Linked DNA regions of Xanthocytophaga agilis. The protein of the gene in region 1 interacts with the protein of each later gene in a pairwise test. Links are inferred from orthologs where the notes say so. Each region holds a gene or a part of one and is shown on either strand. Other genes may lie near its edges.

Evidence for each region.
Region 2: the proteins of lpdA (region 1) and QNI22_RS34975 interact in binary tests that used the Escherichia coli proteins (3 or more experiments, as listed by UniProt). The link is inferred for Xanthocytophaga agilis from one-to-one orthologs.

The regions. Positions count from the first base shown.
Region 1 is NZ_JASJOU010000012.1:176,693-184,378, forward strand. Bases 2,998-5,982 are described here. They hold lpdA (dihydrolipoyl dehydrogenase), read left to right. Parts: upstream 2,998-3,782; coding sequence 3,783-5,183; downstream 5,184-5,982. Other genes in these bases: QNI22_RS28240 (hypothetical protein), read left to right, coding at 2,998-3,704; QNI22_RS28250 (GAF domain-containing protein), read left to right, coding at 5,624-5,982. In the rest of the region: QNI22_RS28230 (2-oxoglutarate dehydrogenase E1 component), read left to right, coding at 1-1,150; odhB (2-oxoglutarate dehydrogenase complex dihydrolipoyllysine-residue succinyltransferase), read left to right, coding at 1,191-2,744; more of QNI22_RS28240, read left to right, coding at 2,829-2,997; more of QNI22_RS28250, read left to right, coding at 5,983-7,270; QNI22_RS28255 (c-type heme family protein), read left to right, coding at 7,399-7,686. UniProt on the Escherichia coli protein: Lipoamide dehydrogenase is a component of the glycine cleavage system as well as of the alpha-ketoacid dehydrogenase complexes.
Region 2 is NZ_JASJOU010000019.1:65,619-73,312, forward strand. Bases 1,852-4,844 are described here. They hold QNI22_RS34975 (ATP-dependent helicase), read left to right. Parts: upstream 1,852-2,227; coding sequence 2,228-4,462; downstream 4,463-4,844. Other genes in these bases: QNI22_RS34970 (HesB/IscA family protein), read left to right, coding at 1,852-2,061; QNI22_RS34980 (hypothetical protein), read left to right, coding at 4,537-4,844. Outside these bases: QNI22_RS34955 (GumC family protein), read left to right, coding at 1-48; wecB (non-hydrolyzing UDP-N-acetylglucosamine 2-epimerase), read left to right, coding at 78-1,178; mce (methylmalonyl-CoA epimerase), read right to left, coding at 1,205-1,621; more of QNI22_RS34970, read left to right, coding at 1,735-1,851; more of QNI22_RS34980, read left to right, coding at 4,845-4,851; QNI22_RS34985 (ATP-binding protein), read right to left, coding at 4,848-6,959; QNI22_RS34990 (DUF4290 domain-containing protein), read left to right, coding at 7,178-7,694. UniProt on the Escherichia coli protein: A helicase with DNA-dependent ATPase activity. Unwinds DNA duplexes with 3'-5' polarity. Translocates on single-stranded DNA with 3'-5' polarity. Initiates unwinding more efficiently from a nicked substrate than double-stranded DNA.

The DNA.
Region 1 (7,686 bases):
GTCTCCGGAAACAGGTATAAGTCTGGATGTAATAGAAAAAGTTGGTCAGAAATTAGTAAATATTCCTGCAGATTTCCGTCCGTTAAAACAGATTGAGAAGTTGTTGAAAGAAAGAAAGGAAATGTTCTTTGAGAAAAAACAACTGAACTGGGCAGCTGCAGAACTATTGGCATATGGTTCTATTCTGGCAGAAGGAAAGATTGTTCGTTTAAGTGGACAGGATGTACAGCGTGGTACTTTCAGCCATCGTCATGCTGTGTTGCATGATGCTGAAACCAATCAGGCATATAACAACCTTGACTTTACAGCAGAAGGAAAAAATAAATTCATGATTTATAATTCCTTGTTGTCTGAATATGGTGTACTTGGTTTTGAATTTGGCTATGCTATGGCAAACCCCAATGCACTGGTTCTTTGGGAAGCCCAGTTTGGCGATTTTGCTAACGGTGCACAGGTAATGATTGATCAGTTCATTGCTCCATCTGAAACCAAGTGGCAACGTATGAATGGGTTGGTAATGCTACTGCCACACGGCTACGAGGGACAGGGGCCAGAGCACTCAAATGCTCGTCCGGAACGCTTCCTGCAACTAGCTGCTGAAAATAATATCGTAGTAGCAAACGTTACGCAACCAGCCAACTTCTTCCATTTATTGCGTCGTCAGCTGGCATGGGAGTTCCGCAAACCATTGATTGTAATGTCTCCAAAATCAATGTTACGTCATCCATTGGCTGTATCACCGCTGGAAGAGTTTACAACTGGAAGCTTTAAAGAGGTAATTGCAGATACTCAGGCAGATCCTAAAAAAGTGAAGAAAGTTTTATTGTGTTCTGGTAAGCTGTATTATGAATTGTATGAGGCTCGTCAGGAACAAAAACGTGATGATATTGCTATCATAGCATTGGAGCAGTTGCATCCATTCCCAGCCAAGCAGGTACATAATTTGTTGATGCAGTACGACAAAAAAGCTAAAATCTGCTGGGTACAGGAAGAACCTGAGAACATGGGATACTGGTCATATGTAATGCGTACATATAAATATGTGGCTATGGAAGTGATTGCTCGTAAAGCAAGTGCTTCGCCTGCTACAGGATACGCTAAAGTACATGCTCAGGAACAAGCAGATATTATCAAAAGAGCTCTTTCATAACTATTTTTAAGAAACCTAATCATTCTATATTATATTCTTTATGGCTTTAGACATCAAAATACCTGCTGTCGGTGAATCTATTTCGGAAGTAACTATTTCGAAATGGAACAAGAAAGATGGCGAGACTGTACAAATGGATGAAGTTCTTTGTGAACTGGAATCTGATAAAGCGACCTTTGAATTAAATGCCCCTGCTGCGGGTGTATTACATATTGTAGTTCAGGAAGGTGAAACCATTGCGATTGATACTTTGATTGCTCGTATTGATGAAGCCAATGGACAACCAAAAACTTCTACACCAACTGCTCAGACTACAACTCCTGCTGAAGAAGTGAAGCCAGCTGCGGCCACAGGACAAACAGTAGAGATGAAAGTACCTACTGTTGGAGAGTCAATTACGGAAGTAACAATAGGAACATGGCATAAAAACGATGGAGATCAGGTGCAATTAAATGACCTGCTTTGCGAAATCGAGTCTGATAAAGCTACTTTTGAACTGACAGCTGAACAGGCGGGAACATTGCGTATTGTAGCTACACAGGGAACAACTTTGCCTATTGGTGGTTTGATTTGTAAAATTGAAGTAACCGCAGGTGGCGCACAACCCGTAAGCCAGGCTACGGCTACTCCTTCACAGCCTGTACCTGCTACTCAGACTGCTCCATCCGGAGATAAAACATATGCAACAGGTACACCTTCACCAGCTGCTAATAAAATTCTGGCAGAAAAAGGTGTTAAACCTGAAGATGTTCAGGGTACAGGTGTTGATGGTCGCATCACAAAAAATGATGCTGTGAATGCTCAGAAGCCGGTAGCAGCCAACAATGCGCAACCGTCGGTATCCAAGCCAGCTGAAAAAACTTCGGCTCCAAAACAACCTGTTGTAAGTGGAGAGCGTAGCGACCGTCGTGAGAAAATGACGTCTTTGCGTAAAACTGTAGCTCGTCGTCTGGTAGCTGTAAAAAATGAGACCGCTATGTTAACTACATTCAATGAAGTTGACATGAAGCCAATCATGGACTTACGCGCTAAATACAAAGATAAATTTAAAGAAAAACATAGTGTTGGGTTAGGCTTTATGTCATTCTTTACCAAAGCATGTTGTGTGGCTTTGCAGGAATGGCCAGCGGTAAACGCTATGATCGACGGAGATGAAATCGTATACCACCAGTATGCTGATATTTCAATCGCTGTATCTTCTCCCCGTGGTTTGGTAGTACCAATTATTCGGAATGCAGAACAAATGAGTTTTGCAGAGATCGAAGCGGAGATTGTACGTTTAGCTGGTAAAGCAAAAGAAAATAAACTGACAATTGATGATATGACAGGTGGAACATTTACTATCACCAATGGTGGTATTTTCGGTTCTATGTTGTCAACTCCAATCATCAATGCTCCTCAGACTGCTATTCTGGGTATGCACAACATTGTGGAACGTCCTGTAGTAGTAGATGGACAAATTGTGATACGCCCTATTATGTATCTGGCATTGAGTTACGATCACCGTATTATTGATGGACGTGAGGCTGTAAGCTTCCTGGTACGTGTAAAACAACTCCTTGAAGATCCTACTCGCTTATTATTAGAAGTCTAACAGATAGGCTGCTTTTGAGCCATACAAGATTACTATAATCTTGTATGGCTTGATTTTTCTGTACTATTCCCTCCTTTTGATAAGATGAAATATTTCTTATTGCCTTGCCTTATTATTCTATATCTGTTTCTGGCTACTTCCTGTAGTGAAGATCGTGACACATTGAGTCGTTCCTGGCGAATCATGAAGGTAGAAATGAAAGAGATAGAACTCAAACATAATGGCAGGAAGGATGTTCAGTTAAATAATCTAAATATTCAGGGTAGGCTCGATTCCATTTTTAAGAATACTCACATTCGTTTATACGAAAGAGGAGAGTATGCTATCCTTTTTCAGGGAGGAGACTATGTATCTAAAAATTGGCTCTATGACTATAAGACAGAACAGATAACTCTTGTAGGACATACACCTATGCAGGAATATGTTTTGAAAAAAATAGATTCAGGAAAGGATTGGATGCAAGTGGAATTAACCTTACCCAGAGATTTTAGTATAACAGCTGAATTTCCTGAATTCATAATAGGGAAAGTATCCTTATTATTTTCTGAAGATCACAAGTATGAAGAAGGAGAGACAGATTTATTAGAGCCTCATAGAAATGAATGGCGGATAAAACCTCTCAAAAAAGCTTCAAAGGAAGATATTAGAAAGCGACTAGTTGATCATTTATCTTATATACTGGATTATTTTCAACTGATCGAAGATAAACAGCAAAGCTATTTTGATACCCGTCTTTTGCAGTCACCATTGAAATTTTACAGTCATGGCTTGGGAGTAGCTTCTTCCAGCAATTTGCCTGAGCGATGGTCAAATACATTTTATGATCAGGAAGATGCTATCACAGCACAGAAAATGTTGGGAGATGCGCTTGATAGTACAGGCGATTATCCCAAAGGAAAAACCTTTATAGAAGAATACAGGAAGGTGATAGAAAAAATGCGGCTGTATTTAGAAAACTGAAAGGATTTTTCTAATAAAAACATATTATTTTTACGAGATTTGTTCATTCTTACATTCTACATTTTTAATTAAAAACATATGGATTTTGATGTAATTGTTATCGGCTCCGGACCAGGAGGATATATTGCGGCTATCCGTTGTGCTCAATTAGGCATGAAAACGGCTATTATTGAAAAGTACTCAGCATTAGGTGGTACCTGTTTAAATGTAGGATGTATTCCTTCCAAAGCATTACTTGATTCTTCAGAACATTATTATAATGCAGCTCATTCATTTGCTCAGCATGGAATCTCTATTAAAGACATGCAACTGGATTTTGGACAAATGATCAAAAGAAAAGAAGAAGTGGTTGGACAGATGACCAAGGGAGTAGAGTTTCTGATGAACAAAAACAAAATTACTACTTATATAGGGTTTGGGTCTTTTGTAGATAAGAATACTGTAAAAGTAAAATCTAATGATGGACAGGAACAACAGATCTCTGCTAAAAATATCATCATTGCGACAGGGTCAAAACCGTCGTCATTTCCAAGCATGCCAATTGATAAAAAACGGGTTATCTCTTCTACAGAAGCGTTGAAATTACCTGAAGTCCCCAAACACCTGATCGTGATTGGTGCTGGTGTGATTGGTGCCGAGCTAGGCTCTGTATATGCTCGTTTGGGTGCTAAAGTGAGTTTTGTAGAGTTTGCCGCTTCTATGATTCCAACCATGGATGGCACAATGGGCAAAGAGTTACAGAAATCAATGCGTAAACTAGGTGCAGATTTCTACTTCAGTCATAAAGTAACTTCTGTAGAAAACAAAGGAGACAGTGTAGTTGTACGTGCTGAGAATAACAAGGGAGGATTGCTGGAACTGGAAGGGGATTATTGCCTGGTATCTGTAGGACGTCGTCCTTATACAGATGGTCTGGAACTTGAAAAAGCAGGATTGAAAACGGATGAAAGAGGCCGAATCGCTGTAAATGATCATCTTCAGACAGAAGTTTCCAATATCTATGCTATTGGAGATGTGATTCGTGGTGCTATGCTGGCACATAAAGCGGAAGAAGAAGGTGTATTTGTGGCAGAAACAATTGCAGGACAACATCCACATATCAATTATCTTCTGATACCTGGAGTAGTCTATACATGGCCGGAAGTGGCAGCAGTAGGATATACTGAGGAAGAATTGAAAACAAACGGCACTCCTTATAAAGCAGGTACTTTTCCATTCAAAGCTTTAGGCAGAGCCCGTGCCAGCATGGATACCGATGGTTTGGTAAAAGTATTGGCTCATGCGGAGACTGACGAAATCCTAGGCGTACATATGATAGGTGCTCGTGTAGCAGACATGATAGCAGAAGCTGTAGTAGCTATGGAGTTTAGAGCTGCTGCAGAAGATGTAGGTATCATGTCTCATGCTCACCCAACATACACAGAAGCATTTAAAGAAGCTTGTCTGGCTGCAACTGGAAATCGCGCACTAAATATTTGATTTTCAAAACTGTATCTTTTCTATGAGAGAGATTTTTCTGATAGTTCGGGACAGTTGTTAACAGTAGCAAAAAAGTTTTCCGTGTAAGAAACTTCTTCTTTTTGAAACAGGTAAGCTATTCTGATATAGCTTACCTGTTTTTTTATTTGTGACTAAGTTGTTGATTTTCATTGATTTATATTGATCAGTGCCGGTTGGTGGCCTTGAGAGTTGCAATTAGCAGGAGTTAGGACTTTACTTTTTAATAAGCTGAGTTTGTTTGTTTTAGCAAACAATAAGAGAGCCGTTTCACTTTTTGGTGATATTGATAAGGCAAACTTACACGTTTCAAAGCCCCTGATTTTAAGGACAGATTACTATTATCTAAATAATAATGATATTTCGGATAGGAAAGAAAATTATGAGCTATATAATATCAAAATCAACTGTTTCAGTCTGTCATGAATATTAGAGATTTGTCTATTCGGAAAAAGTTAATTGGAGGGTTCTCACTGCTTACAATTATGTTTGTTGTCAATGCAGTGATCAGTCTTTGGACACTAAACAAAAGCGCTTCTATTATTCAACATAATATTGAAGTAGCTGATCCTTCAACGTTGGCGTTAAGAGATTTGCGGAATGTTATTATCAGTTCCAAAGGATATATCACTAACTGGATCTATCAGCAAAGTAACCAGGAAGATAAAGATGCACTGAAACAGTTGCAGGCAACAGCCTATCCGAAAGTAAAAGAAAGTATTAACTCTCTGAAAAAGCATTGGCCTAAAGCTCAGCAGAATTTGGTTGATAGTGTATTAGCTCAATACGATACTGTAGAGATAAAAGAAAAGCAAATCATGACAGATTTGGCTGATTTCGAAGATTACGAGAAAGATGGCGGTATTGTTAAGTTTAATGCAACCACAATTCTTGAAACAGAGGTATTACCAATCTCTCAGAAAGCGCTTGAGATGTTGAACCGGGTTATTGTTGATAAGGGGAAAGAGGCTGTATTGTCAGATGAAGATTTATTAGGAAACTTCTCTTCTGTAAGACAGGTTGTGATGATTTCAGCTCTTATCGTTATCCTTTTTGCTATAATTGCAACAATTGTATTAAGCCGTGATATAGTACTTCCTATTAATTATGTACGAGGTATTATTCAAAAACTTAGTCTGGGTGAACTTCCTGAGAAACAAAATCGCAAATTTAACCGGGATGAAGTGGGCGAAATGGCTGATGCGGTAGAAAAACTGGCAAATGGTTTGAGAGAAACGTCATTGTTTGCTGAAAATATCGGGAAAGGCAATTATAAAGTAGAGCACCAGCCATTGAGTGATAAAGACGTATTGGGTAACTCTTTGATTAATATGAGAGATAACCTGAAACGTGTAGCCGAAGAAGATAAACGTCGTAACTGGGCTACAGAAGGCTTGGCGAAGTTTGGAGATGTATTACGCAAAAACACATCAGATCTGGATGAATTGTGTGATCAGATTATTTCTGGCCTGGTAAAATATACTAATGCAAATCAGGGTGGTCTTTATATTATTAACGACGAAATACAGGGTGTTGAGCCTTATCTGGAATTAAAAGCATGTTATGCATGGGATAAAAAGAAATATCTTGAACAAAAGATTTATCCAGGTGAAGGTTTAGCAGGACAGGTTTGGCAGGAAGGTGAGTATGTATATATGACAGAAGTACCTACCAATTATATCACAATTACTTCTGGTCTTGGAGAAGCAAATCCTCGTAGTATTCTGATTGTACCTTTGAAAGTAAACGATCAGGTATATGGAGTATTGGAGATTGCGTCATTCAATGATTTTGCAGACTTCGAAATTGAATTTATTGAGAAGATGGCAGAAAGCATTGCTTCTACACTTTCTTCTACTAAAGTAAATATTCGCACACAAAAGCTCCTTCAGGAATCAACTATTCTTACAGAGCAAATGCGTAGTCAGGAAGAAGAGATGCGTCAGAACATGGAAGAACTAATGGCTACTCAGGAAGAGATGGAGCGTAAACAACACGAATCTGCTCAACGTGAAGAAGAATTACTGGCAGAAGTTGAGTCGCTTAAATCTGAAATACAGAGAAGATAAAGCTTTAAATATCGATATTGAAAGCGTGGGAGTTATCTCACGCTTTTTTTGTTTTTACATATTCATACACATGAGTGAGAAAACATACTATTTTCGCAGTCTATTTATTGGCTAAACTGATCATATATATGAAGTATATCTGTGGAATCTTTGTGGGTTTTTGTGTTGGTTTGGTAGCTTGTAATACCGGGACCAAACTGGATAATAAAAAAATTGCGGAAGAGATGAAAAGCCGGAAGGTAATGCACATCACACCTATTCAGCTGACAGAAAATACTTTTCGGGAAGGTAAAAAGACAGCAAATTGGTTAGATAAGCGATTGCTAAACCAATTAGAAAGATTTCCTGACAAAGAAGATCTTGTTAAATGGGGTTCTGTCTGCAATCTTCGGTTGCTAGGAGTAGATTCGTTGAAA
Region 2 (7,694 bases), on another replicon or contig:
TTAGGATCTCCATTTCAGTGGATTCGCAGAAGATTCGACAGCCAATAGGATACTTAATTCTTAATAAAAACAGAGAAATGCAAAAAAAACTGCTTACAGTTGTAGGAACACGTCCCAATATTATTAAAATTACTCAATTTGATAAGGTTGTACAGCAATATCCTCAGCTTACTCATAAATTACTGCATACAGGCCAGCATTATAATCACAATATGAGTGATGTTTTTTTTGAGGAACTTCATCTTGCACAACCACAATACCGAATTCAGGCAGAAACTACTACTGTTATTACTCAGATGGCTCAGATTATGCAGGGCATTGAGGGGGTAGTCCGTGAATATAAACCAGATATGCTATTAGTAGTAGGCGATGTTACATCTACACTGGCAGCAGCACTGGTAGCAAATAAAACAAATACGCCATTAGCCCATATAGAAAGTGGCTTACGCAGTTATGATAGGGAAATGCCTGAAGAAATAAACCGGATATTGACAGACGCGATTACGGACCTGTTCTTCGTAACAGAGCAAAGCGGACTTGATAATTTGCTATCAGAAAAGAAATCGCCAGAATCAATTCATCTGGTAGGCAATACAATGATTGATACATTAGTAGCTTATGATGTAGATATTCAGCAATCCAAAATACTGGGAAAACTGGAAATACAGCCTCAACACTATGCACTGATGACTATGCACCGTCCAGGAAACGTAGATACTCTCTCCGGACTGGAACAACTGCTGGATATTATCGCCGAATTAACCCGTGAACTAAAAATTATTTTCCCGATTCATCCCAGAACACTCAATCGTCTTAAAGAATTTAATCTGTATGACCAGGTAGAAACTAATCCCAATCTTATTCTATCTGATCCTGTAGGATACTTGGATTTTCAGAAACTAATTCTGCATGCCCGTTATGTCATTACAGACAGCGGTGGAATCCAAGAAGAAACAACATTCAGAAAGGTGCCATGTATCACCCTGAGACCTAACACAGAAAGACCATCTACGATAGATCTCGGTTCCAATACACTTCTGCACTTTGACAAAGAAAAAATCCTGACAACTGTAAATCAGATTAATACTGGCGATTACAAGACTTGTGGCATTCCGCCTCTTTGGGATGGAAAAGCAACTGAGCGGATTTTCTCTTTAATAGATAAATTCCTGAACTAATTACACACATCTGGCAGTTGAATAATCTAACTGCCAGATGTATTCTCAATAGCTTGACATAACTCTATTAAGACCCCGTTAGTTGTCTTGGGATGTAAAAAACATACCAGTTTATTATCTGCTCCAAACTTAGGCATTGCATTAATCAGGGTAAACCCTTCTCCTTCCAATCTCTTCATTTCAGCATAGATGTCCTTCACCTCAAAAGCAATGTGATGCATACCCTCTCCTCTTTTTTCAATATATTTGGCAATTGCACTATCAGGGTTAGTAGCCTGTAATAATTCGATCTTGCTATCTCCAACCTGAAAAAAAGAGGTAATTACATTTTCAGATTCTACAAACTCCCGCTTGTAAGAAGCAACTCCCAATAATTTTTCAAATAACTGTTCTGAAAAATCTACATCTTTGACAGCTACTCCTATATGTTCTATTTTTTGCATAATGAACTTTTCTAAAAGACAATCCGTTTTTATATTTGTAAAAATAGCATTGTTTGCAAAGTATCAAAAACAAATAAATATCGGTATCTCTCATTCATTTCCTTTACATAGACATGATTACAATAACAGATATAGCCAAAGATAAAATCATTGAACTGCGTCAGAAAGATGGGTTAAACGGTGAACACAATATTCGTGTAGCAGTATCAGGTGGTGGATGTTCTGGTTTAATGTATGATCTGAAGTTTGATGCAGCTATCCAACCACAGGACCAGATCTTTGAAGACAAAGGAATTAAAATTTTGGTTGACAAGAAGAGTCTTTTGTATCTGTTGGGAACAGAGCTGGATTTTTCAGATGGATTAAATGGAAAAGGCTTCCAGTTCAAAAACCCTAATGCAACCCGTACCTGTGGATGTGGAGAAAGTTTTGCAGTCTAACTTTATCAGGCAATAAAAATCTATTTCGACCCATGAGAGTTTTCTCATGGGTTTATTTTTGTAACTTGCACCTCATTTTTCAAATCTATATTTCTTCAGACAGAGGATTTGATTCCCCGGAAAGCAAATTGTAGAAAAGAGTAACTTACCTGCCTAATTAACCAATATGAATTACTTAGAAGGACTTAATGAGCCACAACGCGAAGCTGTAACACATGGAGAAGGCCCTTTAATGATTATTGCAGGCGCTGGTTCAGGCAAAACCCGCGTATTAACCTATCGCATTGCCCATTTGATGAACAGAGGTGTAGATCCATTTCGGATTATGGCCCTGACCTTTACCAACAAGGCAGCGGATGAGATGCGTAGTCGTCTTGAGAAGGTTGTAGGAACTGATGCACGCAATATCTGGGCAGGAACTTTCCACTCTGTTTTTTCACGTATTTTGCGAATAGAGGCTCAAAAGATTGGATTTACGAGCCAGTTTTCCATCTATGATACGGATGATGCAAAATCGTTAATTCGAACAATCCTTAAGGAAATGAGCCTGGATGATAAAGTATATCGGGTTAATAATGTACTCTACAGAATATCATCTGCCAAAAATAATCTAATTTCTGCAGAAGCCTATATGAACAGTGCAGAATATCGTGCAGATGATGAAGCAAGTCGGGTACCCGAATTAGGAAAGGTGTATAAAACGTATCAGGAAAGATTACGAAGAGCTAATGCAATGGACTTTGATGACCTGTTGTTCAATACCAATGTGCTGTTCCGTGATCATGTGGATGTACTCAATAAATATCAACAAAAGTTCCATTATATGTTTGTTGATGAGTTTCAGGATACCAATATCTCTCAGTATCTTATTACCAAAAAGATTGCGGCTGTTCATCAGAATATATGTGTGGTAGGAGATGATGCGCAAAGTATTTATGCCTTCCGGGGGGCTAATATTCAGAACATACTTAATTTTCAGCGCGATTTTCCAGATACCAGAATTGTAAAACTGGAACAAAACTACCGATCCACACAGAATATTGTTAATGCAGCCAACTCTGTAATTGCTAAGAATAAAAGTCAGCTTCAAAAGAATGTATGGACAGCAAATGAGGAAGGCAATAAGATTGAGTTAATAAAAGCATCTTCTGATAATGAGGAAGGATCTTTGATAGCAAATTCCATCTTTGAAGAGAAAATGTTGTATCAAAGGCATAATGATGAGTTTGCGATTTTGTATCGTACCAATGCTCAATCCCGTGCATTTGAAGAAGCTTTGCGTAAGAAAAACATCAAGTACCGACTGATTGGTGGTGTTTCATTCTATCAACGGAAAGAGATTAAAGATCTGATCTCCTATCTGCGTTTTACAATCAATCAAAGCGATGAGGAGGCATTTAAACGTATTATCAATTTACCCAAACGTGGGATTGGAGATACCACTGTAGCTAAAATAGTGGTAGCTGCCATGGAAAATAACCTTACACTTTGGGAAGTAGTAGCGAATCCTAAACCCTATCTGGGAGATCGATTATCAGCTCCTATTGAAAATTTTTCGGCTCTGATTAAAAGTTTTCATGCAACTTCTGTTATCAAGGACGCTTATGAAACAGCTGCACATGTAGCCAAAGCGTCTGGCTTATTGAAGGAATTGCATGAAGATAAAACTGTAGAAGGATTGGCTCGCTATGAAAACGTTCAGGAATTGCTGAACGCAATTAAAGAGTATGTAGACAACCCTGAAAGCCCTGATAAAAGCCTTTCCTCTTTCTTACAGAGCGTATCTTTGCTGACCAGTGCCGATGATGAAAAAGATGATAAGGCAGATAGAGTTACACTAATGACTATACACTCTGCCAAGGGATTGGAGTTTAAACATGTATTCATTGTAGGTATGGAAGAAGATCTGTTTCCCTCTCAGATGATGTTGTCCAGCATGGCAGATTTGGAGGAAGAACGACGTTTGTTTTATGTAGCCATTACACGGGCTGAACATAAACTCACACTTTCCTATGCAGAAACCCGCTATCGTTTTGGAAGGCTGCAAACCTGTGAGCCAAGTCGTTTCCTAAAGGAGATTGATGCCAGCTATATGAGGATGACACAAAATACTCGTACGTTTGAAACAGAACGTAATACAAGCTTTGTCAAGAATCTCACAACACGCAAAGCGCCACCAGTCACTACTCCAGCCACTACACATGCTCCTTCAACTAACTTTATAGCTAGTGATACATCTACTCTTACAGTAGGAATGAAAGTTGAGCATCCGAAGTTCGGATTTGGGGTGGTTACCTCTATTGACTTTAGTACTCCAGATAAGAAAGCAAAGATTAAGTTTGAGAAGGATGGAGAGAAAACTCTGTTATTAAGCTTTGCCAAATTAATGATTCATGAATAATATGATAGCTTCTATAGCGGTTGGAGCTTTTACTATCGCTATAGAAGCTCTTATACTAATTATCTTTTCTCTGTATGTTTCTACTGATTATTCAGGTTGTGCTCAATCTGATTTATAGCTTCATTGCATCTAATACGTATAACAGATTATTTAAAACAACTGCCATTATCATCTTCCCACTATTGGCAATTTTCTTACCAATACTTCCATTATTAATCATAGTAAGTAGCTCATCCGCTCCAGATGCTTCTGCATTTGGATACTCAAATGATCTTTTATTTAGTTGGCTTATGCAGATAGGTATGTCTCTATTTATTCAAATCCTATTTAACCTCTTCTTAACTAACAAGATTCAGACTTTTAGAGTAAAAGCAAAAGGAATAAACTAGGAAAACTGATGTTTCGGTATTGAGAATGTAAATACAGATCCTTTACCAGGTTCGCTTTCAACCTGAATATCTCCTCCATTTTTAACCACAAAATCTTTACACAAGGTTAGTCCAAGCCCTGTACCTTTTTCATTACCTGTGCCCACAGTAGTAAAAGCTGTAGCTGTATTAAACAAACGTTCCTGATTTTCCTTTGTCATTCCTAATCCAGTGTCATGAATAGAAATATGAACAAATGAGTCATTGGATGACGAACGTATGGCTATTTTCCCATTGGATTTTGTAAATTTGACGGCATTATTAACCAAGTTTCGTATTACAAGATTAATCATTTCCTTATCTGCGTAGACCGCAGTCCTTGAAGTCATCTCATTACTAATTTCAATCCGTTTTTTCACAACCTGCCCTTGAACTAGTCTAACATTTTCGTCTGCAATCGTCTTCACATCAAATACCGTTGGATGTACACTCATGCCTTCCATCTGGGTTTTAGCCCAATGAAGCAAATTCTCTAAAAGGTGTAATGTAATCCCTAAACGCTCTCCTAATTGAGTAACCACTACTTTAGTCTCTTCTGGAGTTAAGGCTTCATTTTGCAATAAGCCTACAATGCCTTCTAAAGAGTGTAGAGGACTCCGAAAATCGTGACTAATAATGGAGAATAATCTGTCTTTAATGGCATTTAATTCTTCTAACCGTTCATTTTGTTGCTGTATAGATTCTTTTTGCTCATTAAGCAATTGATTATCTGCTCGTTTGGATCTATAGTTTCTGTAAAACGTAACAGAGAGCGCACCAAGCAGAACTACGATTATTCCCGTTGCAATTCCCCAAGCTTGCTGTCTTCCAATAATAGCTTCTTTAAGTTGCAGTTCTGTATCTTTTATTTGTTTGTCTTTCAGCAATTTTAGATTTTCCAGTTCCTTTCCTCCCAATTCTTGCTCAAACTGAAGCTTTTCCAATTGTCTGCCTTCTGTCTGTTGCTTAAGGGACAACTCAGCCAACTGTAATTCCGCTGCTTTTATCTGCTGATCTTTCGTCAATGCAAGTAATTCTGCTTTTCTTATTCTGGCATCCTTCAGCAAAGCACGGTTCTCCATTTCTTTTTTTTCCAGTTCATGGCCGGCCTTAAGTCGTTCAAACTTCCGGATATCTTCATCTGTATCCAGGCTGTCCAGATAAGCCCTTTGCAAAGACAAATAAAGATAGGCTTTCTCATAATTCTTTTGAAGCACATAGGTATTTGATAATCTACCACTTACTTGGGCTATACTTGCTTTGATCCCTATTTTTTTTGCGAGGTCTACAGCTTTTTCGCCATAGACAATAGATTTATCTAACTCACCAAGACTATCATATGCCTCATTCAGAATCATATATACATTCAATACTCCTATTCCTTCATTCGCCTCTTCGAAAAGAGGCAAAGCCTTACTCTGATAGTCAATACATTTCTCCAACTGATGTAATCTCAAGTATAATACCCCAATGTTTGAGAGAGCATAGGCAATACTCTTTTTATCCTTCCCTCCTCTTTTTATTTCCAATGCCTGAAGATAATATTCGAGTGCTTTGGAATACTCTTTCTTATTGTCATACACAACAGCAATGTTATTAAGGGTATGACCTATACCTATTTTATCATTAGTAACATATTGCTGTTTAATAGCCAGGGACTTTAAGTAGAATTTCAGCGCTTCATCAAAATCGCCCTCCCGACGATAGGTATTGGCCATATTATTGTATATAGTTGCAATACCCGGATAAAAATTCATGTTCTGAAATATTCGTAAGCCCTTCAGAAAGTTCTCTAAAGCAGCGGAATAGTCATTCTGGACATCATATCCAATTCCCACATTGGAATAACTATTAGCTTCACCTCTACTGAAATGTAATTTTTGAGATAACTGAAGTGCTGCCTGTGCATATGGCATAGCCTTTTTCACATCGGATGCAAATAAGTTACGAAACATTGCAATATTTACATTGACACGATTAGTATCCTGGGGCAGAGTTTTTAACAGATTCTGAAGGCTATCCAGTCTTCTGTTTTGTGCCATAACAGGCACAGATACCAGTAGTACAATTGGTAAGATCCGGAGATTCAAAGCAGTAATGTATAATTAGTAGCTCGTTGAGTCAAAGATACGAAAGGAAAATGTATGCACGTAAACCTCCTTGTACAATTTTCTCTTAAAAAGATGTCACTTTAACAGATAAAAACACAATTACAAAAATTACTATTGCTTTTATCCTATATCTTTTCTTTTATCTAATCTAAAAATAGTATCTTTGCATTGATACAAACCTGCCAATGGCACTTTGAATGGAGAACTTTGAGTATAACACCCAACTTGAGCCCCTTATTCAGAAAGAATATGGGCGTAATGTACAAAAACTAGCAGGTTATCTGCTCACCATAGATGATAAAAACAAACGTACTCGCCTGGCTCATGCACTGATTGAACTTATGCGGGAGATACATCCCAATATGCGGGAAGGTCAGGACTATACCATGAAGCTTTGGGATGATTTATATATTCTTACAGGTTTCAATCTGGATGTGGATAGCCCATACCCACCACCAGAAAAGACTGCATTAGGGAAGAAACCTCAACGAGTACCTTATCCTACACACGAATTCAGATTCAAACAGTATGGGTATCAGGTAATTCAACTTGTTGACAAAGCAATTGCCATCACAAACCGGGAAGAACAGATCCGGGCAATAGCATATATTGGCCGTCTGATGAAGGCATTCAACCAAACCTGGACAGAAAAGAATATTGAAGATGAAGTGGTTATTCAGCAGATACAGGAAATGTCTAAGGGTAAACTGACTA